DNA from 3 places in the Hafnia paralvei genome. Region 3 is predicted to be linked to each of the others. Evidence: predicted binding sites of a transcription regulator. Region 3 holds the regulator's gene; each other region holds the start of a gene.
The links. Region 3 encodes Fur, which represses iron uptake genes when iron is present. Its sites were predicted from a motif close to ATAATAATGAGAACNACTATCAA; they were not measured.

Region 1: fhuF (siderophore-iron reductase FhuF) is a predicted target of Fur. The motif match lies at 1,793-1,815, and genes of this name have one in related genera.
Region 2: efeU (iron uptake transporter permease EfeU) is a predicted target of Fur. The motif match lies at 1,643-1,665, and genes of this name have one in related genera.

Annotation. Positions count from the first base shown of each region.
Region 1 covers NZ_CP083737.1:714,524-719,933, forward strand. Annotated here, with positions in the region: gene K9N75_RS03290 (DUF805 domain-containing protein) at 1-358, opposite strand, end outside; gene K9N75_RS03295 (DUF805 domain-containing protein) at 465-854, opposite strand; gene fhuF (siderophore-iron reductase FhuF) at 968-1,759, opposite strand; gene K9N75_RS03305 (GGDEF domain-containing protein) at 2,030-3,094, opposite strand; gene K9N75_RS03310 (DUF1435 family protein) at 3,395-3,685, shown strand; tRNA gene K9N75_RS03315 (tRNA-Leu) at 3,789-3,875, opposite strand; gene rsmC (16S rRNA (guanine(1207)-N(2))-methyltransferase RsmC) at 4,115-5,155, opposite strand; gene K9N75_RS03325 (DNA polymerase III subunit psi) at 5,364-5,410, shown strand, end outside.
Region 2 covers NZ_CP083737.1:2,882,781-2,888,190, forward strand. Annotated here, with positions in the region: gene efeO (iron uptake system protein EfeO) at 1-708, opposite strand, end outside; gene efeU (iron uptake transporter permease EfeU) at 753-1,598, opposite strand; gene K9N75_RS13695 (GDFGVC terminal motif YodC-like protein) at 1,978-2,160, shown strand; gene K9N75_RS13700 (phosphoethanolamine transferase) at 2,371-4,005, shown strand; gene mtfA (DgsA anti-repressor MtfA) at 4,281-5,075, shown strand; gene K9N75_RS13710 (PPC domain-containing DNA-binding protein) at 5,293-5,410, opposite strand, start outside.
Region 3 covers NZ_CP083737.1:1,438,166-1,443,575, forward strand. Annotated here, with positions in the region: gene K9N75_RS06785 (beta-N-acetylhexosaminidase) at 1-1,813, shown strand, start outside; gene fur (ferric iron uptake transcriptional regulator) at 2,067-2,516, opposite strand; gene fldA (flavodoxin FldA) at 2,836-3,363, opposite strand; gene ybfE (LexA regulated protein) at 3,485-3,760, opposite strand; gene ybfF (esterase) at 4,074-4,844, opposite strand; gene seqA (replication initiation negative regulator SeqA) at 5,112-5,410, shown strand, end outside.

The DNA of each region.
Region 1 (5,410 bases), 720 kb from region 3:
TTGGATCGGCACCATATTGGTTGTCTCCGCGAGTACCTTCTTTGCAAAGAGTAATCAGCATGATGATAGGGCCAACAAGCGGTATCAGGGCAATGAAATAAAACCAGCCTGAATGGTTGGTGTCATGCAATCTTCTGGCGATGACAGCCAGACTTGGGATAAGTATGACTAATGAATAAAGTATCGATAATATGCTAAAGATAATAACCAGCATACTATCTGAAAATATACTCATTAACACAAATAATACAATGCTGATAATGGAAGAAAACAGGGTAAACATCCAATATTCTTTGCGGCGAGCACGGCCATTGAAATTAGCGTAATTTTCTTTTACTACTTTGAGAAACCATTCCATGTCTAAAACTTCCTTGCGAATAAGTTGAAATAACATGGCTATAATAGTTTTTTTTTAAAGAAGTTTTTCTTATTTCAACATGAAGTGATGCTTAAGTTTAACTGGGTTATTGAATGATAAAATTATTTTTTAGCTGTTCTATTTTTGTATCCAGCCCATAGTGATTATCTCCTTTTGTTCCTTCTTTACAGAGAAAGATAAGCAGAACGATAGGTCCAACAAATGGAACGAAAGAAATAAAATAAAACCAGCCGGACTGGTTGGTATCGTGTAGCCTTCTGACGAGAACGGCTAGATGTGGGATTAGCGTGACAAGCATATACAGTATGAAGAGAATAGCGGTGAAACCCGAAACATCAGTTTCAAATGTCATGGAGATATATAGAGTGAGTACCAGTATAAGCGTATGGAAGAGTGAAAACATCCAATACTCTCTACGGCGAGCGCGGCCATTAAACGTCGCGTAATTCTTCAATACATTAATATACCAATTCATCGAATCAAATCCCTTGATTTAAAGAGGGGATAGGATACTCGACAGATAACCAATAAGCCTGACCTTGATCAATAAGCCAGCTATTTTTAATGGCATTTTTAACGCAAAAATAATTACTCTAAATTTAATGGGCAATCACCGCACTCTTTCATTTTAGGCAGCTTATAGCGTTGGCAGCAGGTGCGGCGCTGAATAGTACCATTACGCATCAGAACAGTACGATAGAGTGGATTCTCTTGCCCATTTGGAAATGCGGCAGTGAAGAATAGCGCATGTTCTAGCTGAGAAAAGGTGGCATCGCCAAGAAGCGGGCGAAGTTCCCCCAAATACCAGTGCATCACATAACCAATGTTGCTCCACATGAGCTTGGCGTTTAAAACCCCCTGCCGTGCAATCGCATTGACTGCCGGAAGCAAATGACGTTCAACCAGTGACACGATCCTCTGCAGAGGTGTGCTATTGCGAGTCTCGCCGGACATCAATTTTGGATAATAGATAAATGCCTCAGGCCGTCCACTATCGTGGAAACGGACTTTGAACTGGCGGATATGTGGATCTAAAGGCGCAGAATGCTGGAGTAACAGCAGCATCATGGGCGGCACCAGCAACCCAAAATACCACTGAGCCCACAGTGATTCTAACGGTTTGGCTTCTGGGCTTTTGTCCGGAAACTCGGCGTAGTGTTCATGTTGATAGCGCGACATCAGCTTGGCGTATGTTCCTGTAGCGGACCACTGCATAGCGGATAAATCATGGCTAGACGCAGTTTCATCAATCAAAAACGTTGTCAGGAAATGAGGATAATGCTGGCTGAAAAGCGCGGTTAACTCTTCCGCTTCTGGCGGAAAAGCGGGAAATACCGCAGGAAGGTAGGTATCGAACTCAGTCAGCGCAGTTATCTTCACCAAAGCATCCTAGAAAGCATGGATAAAAACGCAATAATACTGATAACCATTATCAATCGCAAGAATGCGAAGCGAAAAATGCGGTGAGGGTAGAAAGGGATAAATGTTAGCGCGCTAAGAGTGTGCCCTTGGCTGCATAGCGTTACGGATATAGAAAAGGTGGAAATAATTCTATTTGATACTATGAAAAATAGAATTATTTAAGACTCGGTGCTGCTGTCTATATTTGAGTGATTGACCTGCGGTCATATCCGTAGCGTATATAAACAGCTAGGCTACTTTTTGCAGTGAAACTCTATTACGACCTTTTTGCTTAGATAAGTACAGTGCCTGATCGGCGCGAGCGATAGCATTCTCTAAATTATTATTGTACATCTCTGAAAGACCAGCCGAAATGGTGACTACGCTGTACCCATTTGGCTGGTATTCATTTATCAGTGCTAATTGTTCCACATGCGAACGAATATGTTCACAGATTTGGATAGCTAATGTCTCAGATGCATCGCGTAAAATAAGTAAAAACTCTTCGCCGCCGTAGCGAACCGCTAAATCTCTACTGCGTACGGCTTCCTTGATAATCTGAGCAATGGCCGTCAATGCGGTATCACCATACTGATGTCCATAATGATCGTTATAAAGCTTAAAAAAATCGATGTCTATCATCACAACAAAATCTTTGTGCTCAGTCGCACAGTCGTTACTCATGTGATGAAATTGAAATTCTAGACCACGACGATTAAGTAACGTAGTGAGTGGGTCAATCATGCTGAGATCGCTGAAACGGGCCTTATCGCGTTCAAGCTGGTTTACTAATTGACGTGTGAAAGCCTCGCGCCTGCGAGTTATAACGCGGTGAAGGGATAGCGCGATAATGGGCAGTGCCAATACGAATAAGATACGCGTCATATTATGGAAATCTTCTAAAATAATGACGGTAATCGCTACAGGGATGGCATTTAGGCAAAAGGCCAATAAATTGTCAGAAAGAGTCACCGCAGCAATAAAAAAAACGCTGAACAAATTGATTAATAAAAATTCATGCCCGCTTACATCGACATGTCGATATTTTACCGCAATATGAAATGACCACAGTATCCCCAATACCAGTGCAGCAATATTGAGTTTTAACAAGTATTTTTCACGATGCCATATCAAAGATATGGCAGAAAGTAGGCAAAAAGCAAAAATGCTGACTCCTGCAATCGTGTACGGTGGATCTGTTTGTAATGGATTTAGCAACGCATAAAACGATGTAGCACCATTTAACAGAATAAATAACAGGAATGTCATATGGCTTTTGCTATTTAATAACTCATCGTAACTTTTTGCGTTCATTAAAAATGGGCTCGTGGCTGTCAATATTGCTCGGATTAGGAATTTGAAATGACGTGATGTTCTAAGTATTAGAAAAAAACTTCTGAGATTATTCTTATTCGACCATAAAAGTAACAGTTTTGATCGGAGAAGTCATGTGCTTGTAATTAATGTGGGTTACAAGGAGACAAAGTGGATAAAAAAACACCATTTTTGCTCTTGTACGTGATGAGAGTGAGGTACACATACAGAATTCATGGATGAAAATTAAAAAATCTCAGCCTATGATATTGGGAATTATTATCATCTATGGTGCGATTTATGCTGATAGTATCGATAGCGTTGCTGGTGGTGTGGGGGATAAGTCTATGGGCATGGCGGTCATTGAGCGGAATTTGGGGGATTAGTCTACCAACATTGGTTTTACCCTTGCTGATCGTCTCGAATCTGAATTTATCTTTTTTAAAAGGCATGATGGTTCTAGCTATGCTAACAACGCTGGCTATGCTGTTTAATCCACGTTTGCGCGATTATATTTTACTGCCGTCCGGTTTAGCTCTGGCGGGAGGACTTGCGACAATTTCTTTAAATTACAATTACTTTGGCGTTTAACTACTGGGAGGCGACTGAAATACATGTGTACAAAGAGGAGAGGGAAGTCGTTAAAGCTCTGGGAGATGCAAGGATAAGGCAGGATAAGAAAGAAACAATCTGTTGGTGCGAAGAGAGGGACTTGAACCCTCACGTCCGTAAGAACACTAACACCTGAAGCTAGCGCGTCTACCAATTCCGCCACCTTCGCATACCGTTTTATATTGCTTTGCAGCAACATAACCACGGAGGCGAATTCTAGAGATTTTCGCGGTTACGTCAACACTTATTTCCCCATCGATGTATGTTTGGGGCGTGTTTGGTGAAAATGTGGACATTTATTTTGTAAATTGCGTTAGTGCCAGAAATTATTGCGATGAATGGTGGTATGGAGCAGGGCGGGGAAGGGAGCACGACTGATAGCCCGAGGGATATCAGTCGTAGAATTCATTAGCGTTTTTTCTTGGCAATAGCTGCGCGACCCAGACGGGCTGAGTAGACTTTGAAACGACCTGTTTGAGCTAGCACTTCATGTGAGCCAAAGACATCGTCAAGCAACTGTGGATACGGTAAGAAAGCGTTAGCCACGATGCGCAGTTCACCACCGATTTGCAGCTGTTTTGCCGCACCGCGGATCAAGGTTTCAGCCGCAGTTAAGCTAGTCTGCATTCCATCGTGGAACGGTGGGTTGGAAATGATCATATCAAAACGACCATTCACGTCTGAATAAACGTTGCTGGCGATCACTTCACCCTGAATGTCGTTAGCTGCCAGCGTTGCACGGCTGGATTCCAACGCCGCAGCGCTCACATCGGTAAGCGTCAGCTTAACTTTGGGTGACATTTTGGCCATTGCAGCAGATAACACGCCTGCACCACAACCCACATCCAGCACTTTGCCTTTCATGTGTGGTTCAAGCGAAGAAAGTAACAGGTGGCTGCCGATATCCAAGCCGTCACGGCTGAAAACACCCGGAAGGGTTGCGATAGTGAGGCTGCCTGTCTGGTAATTTTCCCACCAGTCTTCAAGATTGAAATCGCACTGTTTTTCTAAACGTCCATGATACAGACCGCAGCGACGTGCGCTGTCAATTTTCACCAGAGGCCCGAACGTTTCGATAATGCCTTCTGCACTACGCACGCCAGCGCGGTTTTCGCCAACGATAAACAACTCAGTGCCAACGGGCATTAGAGAGAAGAGGTTTTGCAGTTGAAACTGTGCTTCCTGTTTGCTCTTAGGCCAGTAATAAATCAGGGTATCGCAATCAGCGACTAAATCTGCATCTGCCGTTAAGCCAAACTGGCAACGTTCGCCCATGGTACGACTCAGTTGCTGCCAATGATGATATTGATTGGTATGAACGCGAACCTCTGCCGCTTCAAACTGTGCTGGCAGGGTATCTTGTAAATCGCCTGCAAAGAGGACTCGGCGTGGTTCGAATTCCTCGCTGTGGCGCAGAATGACTTCGCTGGCAGGGGTAAATAATGACATTAAACGTGTTTCCTTAGGTTAACTAGGCGGGGAGTATATACCCAAATTACGTGGAGTTGCAGTAAGGCAGCATAGAGAGGAAATTCGACGCAGAGGCAGTGTCACGTAAAGATGGGGAGAGCTTTAATGACGTAGGTTCGATAGGTTTGCTAGAATAACGCCGCAGATAGTCATCTTAACGTCTCTTTTTATCTACAAGCAGGACAGTATGGCCTCCCGACGCGATCTTCTTTTACAGCAGCTTGGTATTACTCA
Region 2 (5,410 bases), 1.4 Mb from region 3:
GTCAGCGTAGCCATCAGCCCCTTTGGTGGTTTTGTCACCAAACAGCACTTTTTCCAAACGATGGAAACCGGTGAAGTTAGGATCCTGTGCTTTTTGCTCATAGTCGTCTTCGCGCGCATCGATGCTGCCATCAAGATCGGAGAACAACTCAGCAATCGGTTCAATTCGCTCATAGTGCTGGCGCGTAGGCGCATACAGTTTTTGCGCCGTGGCTAAATCACCCTTTTTCACGGCATCAGTGAATGCTTTGGTCTGTTCCACCAGCTGTTTCACTTCTTGCATCACGTAAACTTTGTACTCAGCAATGGGACCTACCAATGCCATAGCATCCGTTTTTGCAGCCGTCGCACCGTCAACAGCTTGAACAATAATTTTGCCCTTAGGATTGCTGAGCAAACCACAGGTCATATCGTATTCACCCGGTTCTAAAGTTGCTGTCATTTTTTGGGTAAAACCGGGAGCAATATTTTCGCGCTCCTCCACGACCATCACGCCTTTGAGAATTTCCCACTCCAGCGCCTTTTGGCTGTTGTTATGCACAATGAACTGGGTTTTCCCGGCAGGAATGGTCAGCGTCATTGGCTCACATTGTTTGTCGTTAACTGAAATTTTGACCTGAGGCAGCGCTTCAGCCGCCAAAGCCGCAGTGGTAGGCAGCGCCAGCAGAGCAAGAGATAACGCGGTGCGGCGGAAAATCTGGATGGACATAACGGTGACTCCCTGACAATTTGTTCAATATTATTTGGTTTTAATTAACGTGACTGACTCGCGTTACGGTTCGCCGCTTCATCAACGGCTCGCTGCGGCATGAAGAAGAAAATCAGTGCTGGTATGAGATAGAGGAAATACACCAGAACTTCGCTGACGGTCGGTGCTTCCTGATAACCGAAAATACCTTCGAGCAACGTTCCCAGAAGTGAATGAGTCGAGAGCACATCGGTGAAATTAAACGCAATATCTTGCAGATAGTTCCAAAGCCCGGCTTCGTGGAAAGCGCGGATGGCTCCGGCTGCTAAGCCTGCGGCAACAAACAGAATAAATAGGCTGGTCCATTTAAAGAACTTAGCCAAATGCAGTTTTACGCCGCCCCAATAGATCATCATACCGACAATGATGGCGCACACTAATCCGAGCACCGCACCAATCGGAGCCTGAATGCCGACATCTTGCTGAAAGGCTGCCAGCAGGAAAAACACGGATTCCAGCCCTTCGCGCGCAACGGCAAAAAACACCATCGCGACTAACGCCCATCCCTGCCCTTTACCTGCATTTAGTGCGTTGTCTATCGCGCCTTCTAAGTGTGTTTTTACCGAGCGAGAAACTTTACGCATCCAAAAAACCATGTACGTCAAAATACCGACCGCAACGACGGCGACAATCCCTTCAAACAGTTCTTGCTGTTTTTGGGGAAACTCACCGGTGGTCTCATTAATAAAAATGCCTAACCCTAAGCAGAGAGCCGCAGCCAAAATAACGCCGATCCACACAATGCCTAGCCATTGAGCGCGTTGGGTACGTTTTAAATAACTGGCGATAAGGCTTACGATCAGTGCAGCTTCAAGCCCCTCGCGGAACATGATGAGGAATGGGACAAACATGTTTTCTCTCTTGCTTGCGCGTAACGCGCATGTAAAGAACGGTAAAAATAATGATACCGATTATCATTACGATCAATAAAAAAACAAGCGCCCAATGCATAATATTTGTGAATTAAAGTGTAGCCAGTTGTTACTCATGGGTATTTGAAATGAAAATAATTTTTAAAAACAAACGAATAGCTTGAACGAAGAAGATAGCCTACTGATATTGAGCTCAGCGTTTGTTCAAAAAAGGTCACTAAAACCGTCGGATATTTTTGCTATCTATCCCAGCTGCGCTGGCCTAACTTATAAAAGTTAAGTATTTGGAGACTGAGCTAATTCAATTGGATAGCTCACTATCAACGAACATTCATTCTGCTTTATTTAGGAGAGTAAAATGTCTTTCACAATGGGTGATAGCGTTCAAAAGATCGGCGGAGGTCCGCGTATGACCGTTTTGGCTGTGAACGGTGATGAAATCACCTGCGTCTGGAATGAGCTAGGTAACGAGAGAAAAGAGACTGTCGATGCCAAGGTGCTAACGCTATACCACGAAGAAGGTGATTTTGGCGTGTGTTAAAGCACTCCCCACAACGCCACACTATTTCTGTGTGGCGTCTAATAACTTCCATGAATTTTCAATATCCTACCTCATTAATCCATTTCGTGAGCTTAAGGCTATCTTAAGTTTAGTTAGGTAAATTTGCCTGATACCAACAGCGTTTTCGCTTATTTTTCGGTTTTGTCATGACAGCAAAAGCCGTTTACTTGCATTTCAGGAGCGTTTCCCTTGCAGCGAAAGGTTTTGAAAGTCAGCTTTTTGTCGCTGACTATTATTCTGGCGATTTATTTTACTCTGGTAGTTAACCTGCCAATCCTGCTGCATTTTTATCATATCCTCACATCGCTGGATAACTATAAACTCGGCTTTGCTATATCAATTCCGCTGGTATTGATCGCCGCACTCAACTTTGTCTTTACCCCTTTTACGTTTAAACCAATTTTTAAACCCTTTTTCTGCATCGTGCTGGTAATCAGTGCCTTTGCAAGCTATGCACAGCTGAAGTACAAAATTATTTTTGATCGTTCAATGATTGAGAATATTTTTGAAACTAACTCTGCGGAAGCCTCTTCATACTATAATTTCTCGGTTGTGCTGTGGGTGCTGTTTACCGGTATTTTGCCCTGCATCCTGCTGATGAAAACCCAGATTGTCTACGCTCATGGCGTCATTGCGCGTTTGGGGCTACGCCTCGTATCCATGCTGGTTTCTCTTCTGATCATCGCGCTCGTGGCTAGCCTGTATTATCAAGACTATGCCTCCGTAGGGCGTAATAACCGCACATTGAATCTTGAAATTCTGCCGACTAATTATCTGTACAGCGCATCGCAATACATTAACCGTCGCTATCTGACTAAGCCGATTCCCTTCCGTAAGATTGGTGACGATGCCAAATTAGTACAGAAAGCCGGCAGCAAGCCTACGCTGGTATTTTTAATTGTGGGTGAAACCGCACGAAATCAGAACCAGCAGCTACAGGGATATCCTCGCCCAACGAATCCTTATACCAGCCAAGAACCGGATCTGATCTACTTCTCTAAAGTCAGCTCGTGTGGCACCGCCACCGCAGTATCCGTGCCTTGTATGTTCTCAAATATGCCACGTACGCATTTCGACAATAATATTGCGCGTAACAGCGAAGGTTTAATGGATATCCTGCAAAAAGCGGGGGTATCAACCTACTGGAAGGACAACGACGAAGGATGCAAAGGCGCTTGCGACCGTATCCCTACACAAATCGTGCCGACCAATAGCGATAAAAATCTGTGTGACGGTGATACCTGCTACGACGCCGTATTGTTGAACGATTTAGACAAGCTCATTCCTAACGACGGAAAAAACAAAACCTTAGCATTCCATCTTATTGGTAGCCATGGGCCCACTTACTATAAAAGGTATCCAAAAGAATTCCGCTTCTTCATGCCTGACTGCCAACGTAGCGATATTGAAAACTGCACTCAGCAGCAGTTGGTTAATACCTACGACAACACCATTCGCTACACCGATTACGTGGTAAGTCAGTTTATTCAGCGGTTAAAAGGCTATGAAAAAGACTATAACGTTGCACTATATTATGTCTCTGACCACGGTGAATCCTTGGGTGAAGACGGACTCTATTTGCATGGTACCCCTTACAAATTTGCACCTGAAGAGCAGACTCGTGTCCCAATGGAAATGTGGTTGTCTGATAGCTATGTGAAAGCGCAAGGTATCGACCGTGCCTGCGTGGCTAGTCTTGCAAAAAACAGCGAGTTTTCTCACGACAATCTTTTCCACACTATGCTGTCAATGATGAATGTGCAGACGAAAGAGTACGATCCTAATCTGGATATTTTGAAAACATGCAGAACACAAAACCCGTAGCGCAGCTGCGGTGTTTAACCTGAAAAACAACGAAAGCCACGAACACGCGTGGCTTTTCTTTTACCCCAAAAAAATAATCACGTGTTCCCCTCAGCAATAGAATTCTAGCACTGCCAACATCTTGATTTATTTGTTCTAACGAACGGCAAGCGTGGACTTTATCACAGACAACCACACAAAAAAGTGGTTATCTACGCGCTTAGTTTGCTGTTTTATTCTGATGTTCATTCATGATAAAACAGTGGGGAATAAACGTTCATATTGCGAGCCTTCTAATGATTAAGTGGCCTTGGAACGCAGGTGCAAATACTCCTCTTGCCAATTACCCTTGGGAAGAGGCTTTAGCTATTCCACTGCTTTCAGCGCTTACCCCTCGTGAACTTCAGAAGCTTACGCTTATCGCCTCAAAATTTTTACAGCTTAAACGTATTGTTCCGCTACAAGATCTCTATATCACACCGCTAATAGAGGCACGCATTGCGCTGCTATTCTCTCTGCCGGTTCTTGAGCTCAGTATTGACTGGCTAGATGGTTTTCACGAGATTCTGCTCTATCCAGAACCGTTCATCTACCATGAAGAGTGGCAAGATGATATCGGGTTAGTCCATGCGGGTCCCATGGTGCAGGCAGGCCAGTGTTCCGCCCAAGGCCCTGTGATCCTTAATCTTATGGATGTTAAAGACTCTTTCGACCTTTCCGGCTACAACCTTATCATCCATGAAACGGCACATAAGCTTGATATGCGTAACGCTGGGGTTGCCAGCGGCGTACCACCGATTGCGTTAAAAGATGTGGCTCAATGGGAGCATGATCTCCATGCGGCGATGGAATCCATTCAAGATGAGATTGACGTGGTCGGCGAAGGCGCGACAAGCCTTGATGCCTATGCAGCGAGTGAGCCAGCAGAGTGCTTCGCTGTGTTATCAGAATATTTTTTCAGTGCCCCTGAGCTCCTCGCCGAGCGCTTTCCAGAGATGTACGCGCACTTTAAAAGCTTCTACCGGCAAGATCCGCTGGAGCGACAACGTCAGTCGCTAGAGCAGGATACGCATTTCTCACATCTCAGCTAACCATATTCACCGTTCCGTTGCAGACATGAATAACTTTCTGGAAATTCCGAGCGGTAAATTCGGGATCGTGACTAATCGCAAGTACCGTCGCACCCCGTTCACGGCTGTGGGATAACCAGCGTTCAAACACCGCAAGCCAAAGCAATCATATTAATAGCAACGCAAATGACGATCAGAACCAGACTACGACTGGAAAAACGGTGTTCCTTTCTCATGTTCACCCTTCTTTAGAGGTAATAACTAATTCGTCATAGCCAGATAACACACAGTGCTGCCGCGAAAACTCGACATCACAGAGCTCACCGATAATAAGTTCTAGCGTTGTTCTGACGATA
Region 3 (5,410 bases):
TTATGAGCTGAAAATCGGGCCTAAGGGTACCGAAGTGATTGGTTACGATCAGGCAGGTGTATTCTATGGCCTGCAGTCCATCCTTTCTCTGGTACCGAGTGACGGTAGCATGAAGATTGCAACCTTAGATGCGAAAGATGCTCCTCGTTTCCAATACCGCGGCATCTTCTTAGATATCGGGCGTAACTTCCATTCCAAAGAAGCAGTACACCGTCTGTTAGACCAGATGGCGGCTTATAAAATGAATAAATTCCACTTCCATCTGACAGACGATGAAGGTTGGCGTATTGAGATCCCTGGCCTGCCAGAACTGATCGACGTAGGCTCTAAACGTTGTCACGATCTGAGCGAAAAAGAGTGTCTGCTGCCGCAGCTTGGCTCTGGTCCAGATGCGAACAACAACGGTACAGGGCATCTGACCCGCGATGAGTATATTGATATTGTTAAATACGCTCAGGCTCGCCAGATTGAAGTGATTCCAGAAATCGATATGCCTGCACATGCCCGTGCAGCGGTGGTTTCTATGGAAGCGCGCTATGACAAACTGAAAGCCGCTGGGGATGAGAAGGGGGCCAACGAATTCCGTTTGGTTGACCCAACGGATACCTCAAATACGACCTCTGTGCAGTTCTACGATCGTAAGAGCTATTTGAACCCTTGTTTGGATTCATCTAAGCGCTTTGTCGACAAAGTGATCGGCGAGATTGCTCAGATGCATAAAGAAGCGGGCCAACCGCTGACGACGTGGCACTTTGGCGGTGATGAAGCGAAAAATATCCGCTTAGGGCCAGGCTATCAGGATAAGAATGGCAAAATTGAGCCAGGTAAAGGCATTATCGATCAGAGCAAAGAAGATAAGCCTTGGGCTCAGTCTCAGGTTTGTCAGACGCTGATTAAGAGCGGCAAAGTCGAAGACATGGAACACTTGCCAAGTCACTTTGCGATCGAAGTTAGCCAGATCGTCAATAAGCACGGTATTGAAAAAATGCAGGCGTGGCAGGATGGTCTGAAAGACGCTAAAGACTCCAAAGCGTTTGCGACCAAGCGTGTGGGCGTCAACTTCTGGGATACTCTGTATTGGGGCGGCTTCGACACCGTCAACGATTGGGCGAACAAGGGCTATGAAGTTACCGTCTCTAACCCAGACTACGTCTATATGGACTTCCCATATGAAGTGAATCCGCAGGAAAACGGCTACTACTGGGGAACTCGCTTTAATGACGAACGCAAAATCTTCAGCTTCGCGCCAAATAACATGCCACAGAATGCGGAAACCTCTGTAGACCGCGACGGCGCATTCTTTACTGCCAAGAGCGATAAGCCATGGCCGGGAGTGTATGGTCTTTCGGCTCAGCTGTGGAGTGAAATCACACGTACTGACGAAATGATGGAATACAAAATCTATCCTCGTGTAATGACTGTCGCAGAGCGTTCATGGCATCGCGCTGGTTGGGAACAGGATTACAAAGCGGGTCGTGAATACAAGGGCGGAGAAACTAATCTGGTTGATAAGAAGTCTCTGCTCAGCGACTGGCAGCGCTTCGCCAACCTGATGGGGCAGCGTGAGCTCGCTAAGATGGACAAAGCCGGTATTGGCTATCGTCTACCGGTGCCTGGTGCCAAAGTTGTTGGCGGTAAACTGGAAGCGAACGTCGCTCTGCCGGGGATAGGGATTGAATATTCTGTAGATGGTGGCAAACAGTGGCAGCGTTACGACGCGAAAGCTCAGCCAACGGTTTCCGGTGATGTTCAGATTCGCTCAGTTAGCCCAGATGGCAAGCGTTACAGCCGTGCAGAACCCGTGCAGGCTTAATCTGTAGGAAAGTGTTCCCTGCTCTGCATAGGGGAGGGAACACGGAATAAAATGGTTTTATCACTGCGTTTTAATCATTGGGTCGGATAAACCTGATAACACGTTGAGCTGTGAGTTGTTTCGCCCCTTGCCTGAGGGGCTTTTTTTCGCCTGTCACTTTTATTTGCAACCTTTGGCTACAGCGTCACTACCGCAAATTTTAGGCAATAAAAAAGCGACCCTAAGGTCGCTTTATGCTGCTGAAAATACAGGTTTACGCTTTGCTGTCGTGCAGCGTCTCATCTTCACGGCAATCACCTTCCGAGCAGTGACCATACAGGTACAGGCTGTGGTTAGTGAGCTGAATACCATATTTTTTAGCAATTTCATGCTGACGCTTCTCGATGGAATCGTCGCTAAACTCAATCACTTTGCCACAATCCAAGCAGATCAGGTGATCATGATGGTGTTGCTGAGTCAGTTCGAATACAGATTTGCCGCCTTCGAAATTGTGGCGAGTAACAATACCCGCGTCGTCAAACTGGTTTAAGACACGGTACACGGTTGCCAGACCGATTTCTTCACCCATATCGATCAGCTTCTTATACAGGTCTTCTGCGCTGACGTGGTGGCAAGTTGGATCTTGCAGAACTTCCAGAATCTTAAGACGCGGAAGCGTGACTTTAAGTCCAGCCTTCTTTAAAGCAGTATTGTTATCTGTCATTCGGATTCTGTCCCGTTACTTGGCTCGGAGACGTTTAGGATAGACTGCATTTGCTGCCAGCGTTGCCTTAATTGTCACCGAACTGAAAATATAATTGAGATTCATTATAAAGCTGATAGCGGTAAATGGGAACCGCGGCGTGTTAACAACTTGGGCGTAATTACACGGTGGAAATAAAACGTAACACACTGACAAATATGTGACTCTGCTGACTGTGGGCGTCATAGCGGGAAAAATGAGTTACACAAATGTTGCAAACTGCTTTCACCAATCGCTGAAATACCCGCAGACTTTCATGGTCTGCGGGCACAATTTCATTTTAGCCAGTAATCTCAGACAGGCTCATTTCATCAGAAATCTGTTTTACCCACGCATCAACGCGAGCTGCGGTCAGTTCAGGTTGACGGTCTTCATCGATAGCCAAACCGACGAAGGTTTTATCATCAACCAGTGCTTTAGACGCTTCGAAATGATAGCCCGCTGTTGGCCAGTGGCCTACGATAGTTGCCCCACGAGGTTCGATCAGATCGCGGATAGTCCCCATCGCGTCGCAGAAGTACTCTGCATAATCTTCTTGGTCGCCGCAGCCAAACAGAGCAACCAGTTTTCCGTTGAAGTCGATCTCTTCCAGTGAGGGGAAGAAGTCGTCCCAGTCACACTGGGCTTCACCGTAATACCACGTTGGGATGCCAAGCAGAAGAATGTCGAATGCTTCGATGTCTTCTTTGCTGCTTTTGGCAATGTCATGAACTTCAGCAACGTCTTTTCCGAGTTGCTTTTGGATCATCTTAGCGATGTTTTCCGTGTTGCCCGTGTCGCTGCCAAAGAAAATGCCTACGATTGCCATGTCGCGTTTATACCTTTTATATCAAATAATTAAACTAGATTCTTGAAAAAGACCAGTACGTACTTTACGCACTATAGCACTTTCAACCGCATTGATTTGTCGTCATTGTGTGCTGGCGGCGTTAAGATTTTAAAATTTGATCGAGCAAAATTTGTTCAATCAATTCACTGCGGCTAATATTTTGTTCCTGAGCCAGACGATTCAGCATTTCAACCGCTTCTTCGTTAATTTTCAGCTCGACACGACGCAGTCCTTTCACTTTATCGCGGCGCAGTTGGTTGCGTTTGTTAATTCTTAGCTGTTCATCCCGGGATAACGGGTTGGTTTTTGGGCGACCCGGACGACGTTCATCTGCGAACAGATCCAGAGTCGTGCGGTCCGTTTGTTCTTTGGCCATATCAGGTAGCGGTACTACAAGGAGAATTTTGAATCTGCGTAACGAATCAGATCATGATTAACATACTAGGGCCATTCACCCTTTACCGGCACTATCCTTAAACAGCAAAACAGCCTGCCAGAATAATAGCGCGCCATAATACCCTAGCCCCCCCAGCGGCGACAATCCTTAATCTTGCTTACCTTACTGACGTCAGATGGTTTTTTCTTCAGGGATGTTGGCATGAGGGTGTTTCTCTCGGCTTTTACACTTGTATTAGAGATGCAGAGAAAGTGGGGCTAGCGCAGGCTCACCCCAGATTTGAGCTAGGATTTTAGATATCAGAATCTAGAAAGCGGTGCAGCGTGCGTAACACCAGTTCGGGTTTTTCTGCATGTAGCCAGTGCCCAACGCCTGCGATGACATGGGCGCGGGCATGAGGGAACTGGCGCGCAATCGCCTCGCGATGGCTGTCCTGAATGTACGGGGAAAGCCCCCCTTTGATAAACATGACGGGGCCTTGATAAGGCGCAACGTCTTGCCAACCAACGATGTTTTCGTATTGCTCCCAAAGCGCCGGCACGTTAAATAGCCATGCACCGTCCTGAAAGGATTTCAGCAAAAACTGTATAACGCCTTCTTCCTGAAGATAGTGACGCATGACGTCTGCGGCGTCTTGGCGACGCGTTACCTGTGAGTCGGTGACGGCGTTGATGGCGGTAAAAATGGTGTCATGGCGGCGAACTTTGTAATCGACCGGTGCAATGTCCAACAACGCCAAGCGACGAATACGTTCGGGGGCGAGCGCGGCAAGCGTCATTGCCGCCTTACCCCCCATCGAATGACCGATCACGTCGAGCTGTGGAAGTGACAAATCATCGATGAGTTCTAGCAGATCTTCGGCCATCGCGGCATAGTCCATACGCTCAGAACGCGGCGAGTGACCGTGGTTACGCATATCGACCTGAATAATTTTGCGGTCGCTACGCAAGTCTCTTCCCAAAATGCCCAGATTATCAAGGCTGCCAAATAGGCCATGAATTAGAAGCGTTGGTGGGAATTGTGCCTGCTGAGAAGGTAGGTGTTCGCGGTAATTGAGTTTCATATCGTTGCGTCTATGTTTGTGCGTCTATGTTTATTGAATCGATGCGTCTAGCGATCGCTACGAAAAGAATATTGTAACAAATAGGTTACCACGGCTAATCAAGATTGTTAGCCTTAACGCGTTATCAGCCCTAGTTTAGGGATATTATTTCTCTCTCATTGGGAAAAAACTCACTGAATTTACGACAGCATTGGGTTTACGCTATCCGCATGAGACGTTTAACTTTATAATCCTGCTGATTAAGTCGTAAACCTGTATTGGATAATGATGAAAACTATTGAAGTCGACGAGGAGCTGTACCGCTACATTGCAAGCCATACGCAAAGTATCGGTGAAAGTGCTTCTGACATATTGCGCCGCCTGCTGAAAGTCTCTGCTGAACATAAAGCGACAACTGCTCCGGTTGTGGCTCCGGAGGTAACCACTGCGCCCGCTACTGCCGTGGTTACTGCGCGTCCGGTAGATCGCGTCCGTACCATGCGTGAGCTGCTGCTTTCCGATGAGTACGCCGAGCAAAACAAAGCGGTAAATCGCTTCATGCTGGTACTTTCAACCCTATATTCCAT